DNA from 3 places in the Achromobacter sp. 1011791174 genome. Region 3 is predicted to be linked to each of the others. Evidence: predicted binding sites of a transcription regulator. Region 3 holds the regulator's gene; each other region holds the start of a gene.
The links. The regulator LexA, encoded in region 3, represses DNA repair genes until DNA is damaged. The targets are predictions, from matches to a motif close to ACTGTATNNNNATACAGT.

Region 1 (3,546 bases), on a different contig from region 3:
TGCGGTCCAGCGTGACCACGCGCGCCGGCTTCGGAAACTGCGTGGGAAAGTCCAGGATGTTGCGCACGGTGGCCGCGCGGAAGGAATAGATCGACTGCGCGTCGTCGCCCACCACGGTCAGGCCGCGCCCGTCCGGCTTCATGGCCAGCAGGATGGCGGATTGCAGGCGATTGGTGTCCTGGTACTCGTCGACCAGCACATGGTCGAAGCGCGCCCCCACATCGGCCGCGATGCCGGGATCGCCCATCATCTCGGCCCAGTACAGCAGCAGGTCGTCGTAATCCAGCGCCTGCTGGTCCTGCTTGGCCGCGACGTAGGCGCGGAACAGGGCCTTGAGCTCGGCCTCCCATTGCGCGCACCACGGAAAGGCGGTCTTGAGCACGTCTTCCACCGGCGCCTGGCTGTTGATCACGCGCGAATAGATGGCCAGGCAGGTGCCCTTGAGCGGAAAGCGCGACTTGGCCGAGGACTGGCCCAGCTCGTGGCGCACCATGCCCATCAGGTCCTCGGCGTCGCCCCGATCCAGGATGGTGAAGGACTCGGACAGGCCGATGCGCAGCGCGCAATCGCGCAGCAGGCGCGCGCCAATGGCATGGAAGGTGCCCGCCCAGGGCAGGGCCGGCGGCTGCTGCGCCGCATGCAGGCGCATCACCCGGTGCAGCACCGCGCCCACGCGGCGCTCCATTTCCAAGGCGGCGCGGCGCGAGAAGGTCAACAACAGCATGCGCTGGGGATCGGCGCCGTTCAGGATCAGATGGGCCACGCGGTGGGCAAGCGTATTGGTCTTGCCCGAACCGGCGCCGGCGATCACCAGCAGCGGGCCGTCCTCGCCGCCGCCCTGCCCGGCGCGGGCCGGGGCCACGCCGAATTCCACCGCCGCGCGCTGGGCGGGGTTGAGGTCCGCCAGGGGATCGGGACGGTCCTGCGGCGCTGATGAAGACGGGGATTGCGTATCGGACATGGGCGGGGGAATGGCAATGCCCATGCGCGCCCGCGGCCCGGAAGGCGGGACCGGCCTGGGCGCGCACAGGCCAGACAACTGTTCATATATCCAGCTATCATAACCCGGTGCCCGCTCCGCCACGGCGCCCTTGCCCGGAGCGCCTGAGCGGCCCGTCGCCCCGTCCCGCGCGCCCGACCCGCCCGCGTTTCCTCGTCCTCCATCGCCCTTGCCCGCCATGCGCATCCTCACCGGCGCAGCCTCCTGGACCGATCCCACGCTGCTGGCCTGCGGCCGCTTCTATCCGCCGGCCGTGGCCGCCAACGCCGAGGCCCGGCTGCGCTACTACGCGGCGCGCTTCCCGCTGGTCGAGGTCGATTCCAGCTACTACGCGCTGCCCACGGCCGAGAACGCCTGGCGCTGGGACCAGCGCACGCCTGACGGCTTCGTCTTCAACATCAAGGCGTTCCGGCTGTTCACCGGCCACCAGACGCCGCTGTCCGCCCTGCCCGCCGACATCCGCGCGGAGCTTGACGGCTGGCCGGCACCGTTCATCTACTACAACGACGTGCCCGGCGAGCTGCGCGACGAACTCTGGCGGCGCTACACGCTGGCGCTGGAACCGCTGCGCCTGCCGGGCAAGCTGGGCGCCGTGCATTTCCAGTTCCCGCCCTGGATACGACGCGACGCGCGCGGCCACGCGGCGCTGGCCGAGGCGGCGCGGCGCATGGACGAGCATCTGATCTCCATCGAGCTGCGCCACCGCAGCTGGTTCGACAGCCCCGCCGCGACGGCCGGCACGCTGGCCCTGCTGCGTGATCTGGGCGCGGTGCACACGGTGGTGGACGCGCCCGCCGGGCCGGAGAACAGCGTGCCCGCCGTCTGGGCAAGCACGCATCCCGAGCTGACGCTGTTGCGGCTGCATGGCCGCAACGCGGCCGCCTGGAACCGGACCACGCAAGCCTCGTCGGGACGCTTCCAGTACGAATATTCCGAGGCCGAGCTGGCGGAACTGGCCGAGCGCTTTTCCCGGCTCGCCGCGCAAAGCGCGCAGGCGCACGCCGTCTTCAACACCAACTTCGAGGACCAGGGCGTGCGCAACGCGGCCGCGTTCGCGGCGGCGCTGCCGGGGTTCTGAGACACGGTCGCCGATGCGCTCTTGGCGGCTCAGGCGCGGGCCGCGCGCGCCGGCTTGCGCGCCACTTCCGCCAGGCTGTCCAGCAGCACCTCGAACTTGCGCGCGATGTCCTGCTCGGGCACGCAGGCAAACCCCAGCAGCAGCCCCGGACGCCGCAGCGCCGGGTCGGCGTAGTAGCGCGACAGCGGACGCGTCAGCACGCCGCGCGCGCGCGCCTCCTCGACCACGCGCAGGTCGTCCATGTCGGGGGGCAGCGTCAGCACCAGGTGCAGCCCGGCCAGGCTGGCGTCGCGGTGCAGCCAATCGGCGCCCAGGCGACGCTCGATCAGGTTGACCAGCATGGCGCGGCGCCGGCCATACAGCATGCGCATGCGCCGGATGTGCGCGGCGTAGTGGCCGTCCGCGATGAAGGCCGCCAGCGCAGCATGCGTCATCTGGTGACCCTCGCGGTACAGCTCGGCGTGCGCCGCCTGGAACGCCGCCACCAGCGGGCGCGGCAGCACCAGATAGCCCACGCGCAGCCCCGGGTACAGCGTCTTGCTGAAGGTGCCCATGTAGATCACGGGCGCATCCGGCTCCAGCCCCAGCAGCGAGGCGATGGGCCGCCCCGAGAAGCGGAACTCGCTGTCGTAGTCGTCCTCGATGATCCAGCTGCCATGGCGCCGCGCGACGGCCAGCAGCTGGCGGCGGCGCGCCAGCGACATCACCGGCCCCAGCGGGTACTGATGCGACGGCGTGACGAAGATGAAGCGCGGCGGCTCGCCGCCGGCTTCCTGCGGCACCTGCATGCCTTCCTCGTCCACCGGCAGATGGCGGATGCGCAGGCCATTGGCCTGCAGCACGGTGCGCGCGCCCCAATAGCCCGGGTCCTCGACCCAGGCCACCTCGCCCGGATCGCCCAGGATGCGCGAGGCCAGGTCGATGGCCTGGTGCGAGCCCTCGGTGATGATGAGCTGTTCCGGATCGCAGTCGATCGAGCGCGTCAGCGCCAGGTGCTGCGCCAGCGCCTCGCGCAGCGCCGGCAGCCCGCCGCCATGGGCGTAGGTGAGCAGGTCCGGCGGCGGATTGCGCCACAGCGCGCTGACGATGCGGCCGAACTTGCGGTGCGGGAATTCGGTCAGGTCGGGCACGCCCGGCATGAAGGCGCCCCATTGGTAGGGCGAGGCCGAGGCGCCGTCGACGATGGCCGCGCCGCGCGGCGACAGCGCCGCACGCGGCTGTGGCGCGGCCGCCGGGCGGGCGCGCCGTCCGCTGCTCAGGAACGAGTCCGGCAGCGAGGCGTTGACGAAGGTGCCGTTGCCCTGCCGGCTGCGCGTATAGCCCTCGGCCAGCAGCTGGCTGTAGACGTGGACCACGGTATTGCGGGCGATGCCCAGCTCGGCCGCCAGGTCGCGCGAGGCCGGCAGGCGGGTATCGGCGGCGATGGCGCCTTCCAGGATGGCTTCGCGCAGGCCACGATACAGCCGCC
Region 2 (3,546 bases), on a different contig from region 3:
GCGGTTCAGGCCCAGCTTGCGCGCGGCCATGGAAAAACGCTGGCGCAGCAAGTCGGCCCAGATGCCGGTGCCACGCATGCGCGAACCAAAGTTGGGATCGTTGCGGCGACCGCTGCGCAGGTCTTCGATGCGATGCAGGACGCGCTGGGCGCGATCCGGGAAATGGGCGTGCAGCCAGTCCTCGAACAAGGTCTTGACCTCCCAGGGCAGGCGCAGGACCGTGTAGCTGGCGTAATGCGCGCCAGCCGCCTTGGCGGCCTCCAGGATGTGCTCCATGGACTCGTCGTTGATGAACGGAATGATGGGCGCCACCAGCACGCCCACCGGCACGCCGGCGTCGGTAAGGCTGCGCACCGCCTCCAGCCGGCGCCAGGGCGCGGCGGCGCGCGGCTCCAGGCTGCGGGCCATGGCCGCGTCCAGCGTGGTGACGCTCATGTAGACGACAACCAGGTTGCGGCGGGCCAGTTCGGCCAGCAGGTCCAGGTCGCGCGCGACCAGGGCGTTCTTCGTGACGATGGTGAGCGGATGCCGGGTTTCCAGCATCAGTTCCAGCAGGCCGCGCGTCAGGCGCCATTCGCGCTCGATGGGCTGGTAGGCGTCGGTGGCCGAACCGATATTGATGGGCGACGGCTTGTAGCCCGGCCGGCTCAGTTCCGCGCGCAGGGCCTCGACGGCGTTGGCCTTGGCCACCAGCCGGGTTTCGAAATCCAGGCCGGGCGAATAGCCCAGGTAGGCATGGGTGGGACGGGCGTAGCAGTAAACACAGCCGTGCTCGCAGCCACGGTAGGGATTGACCGCCACGTCGAAGGGAATGTCGGGCGAATCATTGCGCGACAGCATCTTGCGCGCGGCCTCGGCCGTGACCTGGGTCTTGGGCGCGGCGGGTTCGCGGCGCTGATCGGGCACGATGGGGATGACGGGAACGATTCGGGAGGACTGGCCGGAAACGGCCGGCGTAGCGGCGTCGTCCTTGCCAGGAAAGGCGGCGGCGCGCTCGGTCAGGCTCGACGAAGCATCTGAAGAAAAATCGGGGACGGGATCTACGAAATCTGCCGGCAGTCCGGAGGCGGACCAGCCGTCGTCGACCTGCACGCGTTCGTCGGATTGGAAGCGATGTCGAACATTAGTAACCGCACCCCGACCGCGCAAGGCGGCGGGGGCGGCAGCCGGGGACCCAGAACCGGCGGGAAAAGAATGATCGATGCTTGCCATAGGAACCACTGTACAAAAACACAGTAGTTTTAGCAAGCCCCGAAAGACTTTTCTTAAGACAGCCCCACTTTACCGCAAGACGCCGGCTCCGTTGCGACAATTCGATTTCATCTTGCGAGATGGGCCGGAAACCCGCGCCAGCATTGACTTTGGAAGAAAAACAACAACAATCCGGGGGAACGAAAAACGCTCCGCCCCCCCGAATCCGCAGGCCCGTTAGCGCAGCATGCCGGCAGCCGCCGTCTGATGCGTCGCCTCGTCGATCAGGATGAACGCGCCGGTCGCCGGCACGTCCGCGTAGCGATCTACGGCGAGCGCATCGCGCGTCGTGAACGACACCCGGCCGATGTCGTTCATGCGCAGCACGCCTTCCGTGTTCTCGACTTCCTGCAGCTCATGGATATCACGATGCGACAGCACGGCGCGCACCTTCGCCGAGGTCAGCCGCGTGCCCGACTTGAGCAGATACTTGCGCGCCGGATTGAGCGGCTGCGAATCGAGCCAGCACAATTCGGCCTCGAACTCGCGCGACACCTGCGCGGGCGCGGCCGAGTGCGCGATCACGTCGCCACGCGAGACATCCACGTCGCGGTCCAGCACCACAGTGACGGAATCGCCAGCCACCGCTACGTCCAGTTCACGGTCGAATGCCAGCACGCGGCTCACCACGGCGTCCACGCCGGACGGCTGCACCGTGACGGCATCGCCGGGCCGCAGCACGCCGCTGGCGACGCGGCCAGCATAGCCACGGAAGTCGTCCTTGCGGTCGCCGTCATGGCGCGCCACGCGCTGCACCGGGAAACGCAGCGGCAAGGCGCCGCCGTCGTTCTGCACATCCAGCGCCTCCAACAGCGCCAGCAGCGGTTGGCCCTGGTACCAGGGCGTCTTCGGCGACGACGTGACCACGTTGTCGCCGTTCAGCGCCGACAGCGGCAGCGCGTCGAAATGCGCGATACCCAGCTTGGCCGCCAGCTCGGCGTAGGCGGCGCGGATGCGTTCGAACACGGCCGGGTCCCAATCCACCAGATCCATCTTGTTCACCGCCACCACGATGTGGCGGATGCCCAGCAGCCTGGCGATGGTGCTGTGGCGCTTGGTCTGCGGCAGCAGCTTGCCATCGGCGGCGCGGGTGGCGTCGATCAGGATGACGGCCACGTCGGCGGTGGACGCGCCCGTCACCATGTTGCGCGTGTACTGCTCATGCCCCGGCGCGTCGGCGATGATGAACTTGCGCACCGGGGTCGAGAAGTATCGGTAGGCCACGTCGATGGTGATGCCCTGCTCGCGCTCGGCCTCCAGGCCGTCCGTCAGCAGCGAGAAGTCGATGCCGTCGCCGGCCACGCGCTTGTACTTGGCGCGCGCGATGGCGTCGAGCTGGTCGGCGAACACGCCCTTGCTGTCGTACAGCAGGCGTCCGATCAGCGTGGACTTGCCGTCATCCACCGAACCGGCGGTGATCAGGCGCAGCACGCCGCGGTCGGCGCAGGAAAGAAAAGAATCGTTGATGGCGTTCATGTGCGTTCCTTGCGGCCGGCCTTCAAGCCGGCAAACCCCGGCGCACGGCCGGAGCGGTCGGGTGCTTGCGCGGGATCAGAAGTAGCCTTCCTTCTTGCGGCGCTCCATCGAGGCCTCGGAAGTCTGGTCGTCCATGCGGGTGGCGCCGCGCTCAGTGATGTCGGTCACCGCGGTCTCGGCGATGATGGCGGCCGTGTCGGCGGCGTCGGACGCCACCGGGCAGGTGCAGGAGATGTCGCCCACGGTGCGAAAGCGCACCTGCAGCCGCTCGACCCGTTCGCCTTCCTGCGGCGGCGTCAGCCGCGTCACCGGCACCAGCAGCCCCTTGCGCCGCACCACCTCGCGCTCGTGCGCGTAGTAGATCGACGGCAGCGCCAGGCCTTCGCGCTGGATGTATTGCCACACGTCCAGCTCGGTCCAGTTCGAGATCGGGAACACGCGCATGTTCTCGCCGCGATGCACGCGGGTGTTGAACAGGTTCCAGACTTCCGGCCGCTGGGCCTTCGGATCCCATTGGCCGAACTCGTCGCGGAACGAGAAGATGCGTTCCTTGGCGCGCGCCTTTTCCTCGTCGCGCCGGGCGCCGCCGATGCAGGCGTCGAAGCCGAATTCCTCGATCGCTTCCAGCAGCGTCACCGCCTGCGCGGCATTGCGCGAATCGGTCTCGCGCCGCAGCACCACACTGCCACGCTTGATCGAATCCTCGACGCTGCGCACGATCAGGGTCTCGCCCAGCTCGGCGGCGCGCGCGTCGCGGAAATCGATCACCTCGGCGAAATTGTGGCCGGTGTCGATATGCATCAGCGGAAACGGAAAACC
Region 3 (3,546 bases):
GCTCGCTCTTGGACATGCTAGACTGTTCCCGAGGTAAACCCCTCATTATCCACAGCACCAATTCCTGCGTCCACCCAGCCCAATAGACTCCCATGAGCACCCTTTTCGATTCCGTCGAACTCGCGCCGCGCGACCCCATCCTTGGCCTGAACGAACAATTCAACGCGGACACTCGTCCCGGTAAAGTCAATCTGGGCGTGGGCGTGTACTACGACGACCAGGGTCGCATCCCTCTGCTGGGCGCGGTGCGCAAGGCCGAAGCTGCCCGCATCGAGGCCGCCGCGGCCCGCGGCTACCTGCCGATCGAAGGCATCGCCGGCTACAACAAGGGCGCGCAGGCGCTGCTGCTGGGCAACGACTCCCCGCTGGCCGCCGCCGGCCGCGTGCTGACCACGCAGGCCCTGGGCGGCACCGGCGCGCTCAAGATCGGCGCCGACTTCCTGCACCAGCTGCTGCCGGGCTCCAAGGTCCTGATCAGCAACCCCAGCTGGGAAAACCACCGCGCCCTGTTCGAGCGCGCCGGCTTCGAAGTCGGCACCTACACGTACTATGACGCCGCCACCCGCGGCCTGAACTTCGAAGGCATGCTGGCCGACCTGAAGGCCGCGCCGGCCAAGACCGTCGTCGTGCTGCACGCCTGCTGCCACAACCCGACCGGCGTGGATCCCACGTTCGAGCAGTGGAAGCAGATCGCCGACGTCGTCAAGCAGAACCAGCTGGTCCCGTTCCTGGACATCGCCTACCAGGGCTTCGGCGACGGCCTGCAGGAAGACGCCGCGGTCGTGCGCATGTTCGCCGAGCAGGACCTGACGATGTTCATCAGCTCCTCGTTCTCCAAGTCCTTCTCGCTGTATGGCGAACGCGTCGGCGCCCTGACCGTGGTGGCCGGCAGCAAGGACGAAGCCGTGCGCGTGCTGAGCCAGCTCAAGCGCGTCATCCGCACCAACTACTCCAACCCGCCCACCCACGGCGGCACGGTGGTGTCGACGGTGCTGAACTCGCCCGAACTGTTCTCCCTGTGGGAAGAAGAGCTCGCCGGCATGCGCGACCGCATCCGCCTGATGCGCAAGCAGCTGGTCGAGAAAATCAAGGAACACGGCGGCAAGCAGGACTTCAGCTTCGTCCTGGCCCAGCGCGGCATGTTCTCGTACTCGGGCCTGAGCGCCGCCCAGGTCGACCGCCTGCGCGAAGAGCACGGCGTGTACGCCGTCTCCAGCGGCCGCATCTGCGTCGCCGCGCTGAACAGCGGCAACATCGACAAGGTGGCCAAGGCCATCGCCGCGGTGCTCTGAGCCTGACGCCCGGCGCGGCGCCATGCCGCCGCTGGCAACTGGCGATGCAAGACGGGACCCATGCGGGTCCCGTTTTGTTTTGGCGGCGTGCGCTTGCATTTTTCCGTTATGTCCCCCAGAATGGCGCTGTATATATGTACAGTCCGCAAGCAACGGATCATCGCCATGGCCAGCAAACTCACGGAACGCCAGCAGCAAATCCTCGACCTCATCAGGCAAACCGTCGCGCGCACGGGCTTTCCGCCCACCCGCGCCGAAATTGCCCAGGCGCTGGGTTTCCGCTCCCCCAACGCGGCAGAGGATCACCTCAAGGCATTGGCCCGCAAGGGCGCCATCGAGCTGACCGCCGGCGCCTCGCGCGGCATTCGCCTGAAGGACGCCGCCACGGCGCCAGCGCAGGCCATGCTGCCCCATCCCGCCCTGGCCCAGCTGCTGCTGCCGCTGGTTGGCCGCGTTGCCGCTGGCAGCCCGATCCTGGCGGCCGAGCATGTAGAGCGCGAGGTCGGCGTCGACCCCGGCCTGTTCGCCCAGACACCCGATTACCTGCTGAAAGTGCGCGGCATGAGCATGCGCGACGCCGGCATTCTTGAAGGCGACCTGCTGGCGGTCAAACGCGCCACCGAAGCGCGCAACGGCCAGATCGTGGTCGCCCGCCTGGGCGACGACGTGACGGTCAAGCGCTTGCAGCGCCAGAATGGCCGCCTGGAACTGCTGCCCGAGAACCCGGATTTCGCCCCCATCGTCGTGGACGCCGAACAGGAGTTCGCGCTGGAGGGCATCGCTGTCGGGCTGATCCGCACTCAGGCCCTGCACTGAGCACGCGCCATTGCGGTCGACCTGGGCTTGACCACGCCCGGCTCCCGCAGCATCGATCGCTACACCGCGACAGGAAACCCCGCCATGGCGGGGTTTTTGTTTGGCGATGCGTCAGGGCACGACACCAGGTTGGCCCTGGCACCAGCATGCCCCTCTTATCGGCGCCAGCTCGGCCACACGCTTCATGCCGACGCCATGGCATATCCATCGGAGCCGTCGTTGCCCCTAAAAGAAAAGCGCCGCATAAGCGGCGCTTTTCTTATCTGCTCAGGATATCAGTGCTTGAGCACCGGATCCGTGCTGCCCGGTTCCGCCGGCTTGGCCACCAGCGGTTCCTTGACGGCTTCTTCCTCGGCCAGCGGCTCCGGCAGGCGCTCCAGAGCCAGCTCCAGAACCTTGTCGATCCAGCGCACCGGCACGATTTCCAGATGATTCTTGACGTTGTCCGGAATCTCCGCCAAGTCCTTGACGTTTTCTTCCGGAATCAAGACCGTCTTGATGCCGCCGCGATGCGCGGCCAGCAGCTTTTCCTTCAGGCCGCCGATGGGCAGGACTTCGCCGCGCAGCGTGATCTCGCCGGTCATGGCGACGTCGGCGCGCACCGGGATGCGCGACAGGGCCGACACCATGGCCGTGGTGATCGCGATACCCGCGGACGGACCGTCCTTGGGCGTCGCGCCTTCCGGCACGTGCACGTGCATGTCGTGCTTCTCGAACACGCTGTCCGCGAAGCCCAGGCGCCGGGCGCGCGAGCGCACCACGGTGCGGGCGGCCTCGACCGATTCCTTCATGACGTCGCCGAGCGAGCCCGTGCGCTGGATCACGCCCTTGCCGGGCATGTCCGCCACTTCGATCGTCAGCAGGTCGCCACCGACTTCCGTCCAGGCCAGGCCGGTGACCTGGCCGATCTGGTTTTCCTTCTCGGCCATGCCAAACGTGTAGCGACGCACGCCCAGATAGTCGGACAGATTTTCACCGGTGACGTTGACGACCTTGGCTTCCGCGGTCTTGCCTTCAGCCTTGGCCTTGTCGCTCTGTGTGAGCAGCTGCTTGATGACCTTGCGGCAGATCTTGCCCACTTCACGCTCGAGCGCGCGCACGCCGGCTTCCCGGGTGTAGTAGCGCACGATGTCGCGCAGCGCGGACTCATCGACCGTCAGCTCGTTGTCCTTGACGCCGTTGTTCTTCATCAGCTTGGGCAGCAGATGGTCGCGGGCGATGTGGATCTTTTCCTCTTCCGTGTAACCCGACAGGCGGATCACTTCCATGCGGTCCAGCAGCGCCGGCGGAATATTCAGCGTGTTGCTGGTCGCGACGAACATCACATCGGACAGATCGAAATCGACCTCGATATAGTGGTCCTGGAACGTGTGGTTCTGTTCGGGATCCAGCACTTCCAGCAGCGCCGACGAAGGATCGCCACGGAAATCCATGCCCA

Region 1: the regulator LexA is predicted to act here: its motif matches at 1,039-1,056, upstream of AC6LJ5_RS29195 (ATP-dependent helicase).
Region 2: the regulator LexA is predicted to act here: its motif matches at 1,220-1,237, upstream of AC6LJ5_RS02465 (PA0069 family radical SAM protein).

Annotation. Positions count from the first base shown of each region.
Region 1 covers NZ_JCBANH010000152.1:1,545-5,090, reverse strand. Annotated here, with positions in the region: gene AC6LJ5_RS29195 (ATP-dependent helicase) at 1-961, opposite strand, end outside; gene AC6LJ5_RS29190 (DUF72 domain-containing protein) at 1,179-2,078, shown strand; gene pdxR (MocR-like pyridoxine biosynthesis transcription factor PdxR) at 2,108-3,546, opposite strand, start outside.
Region 2 covers NZ_JCBANH010000004.1:40,267-43,812, forward strand. Annotated here, with positions in the region: gene AC6LJ5_RS02465 (PA0069 family radical SAM protein) at 1-1,212, opposite strand, end outside; gene AC6LJ5_RS02470 (sulfate adenylyltransferase subunit 1) at 1,429-2,727, opposite strand; gene cysD (sulfate adenylyltransferase subunit CysD) at 2,803-3,546, opposite strand, start outside.
Region 3 covers NZ_JCBANH010000069.1:30,824-34,369, reverse strand. Annotated here, with positions in the region: gene AC6LJ5_RS21240 (amino acid aminotransferase) at 93-1,292, shown strand; gene lexA (transcriptional repressor LexA) at 1,458-2,108, shown strand; gene lon (endopeptidase La) at 2,384-3,546, opposite strand, start outside.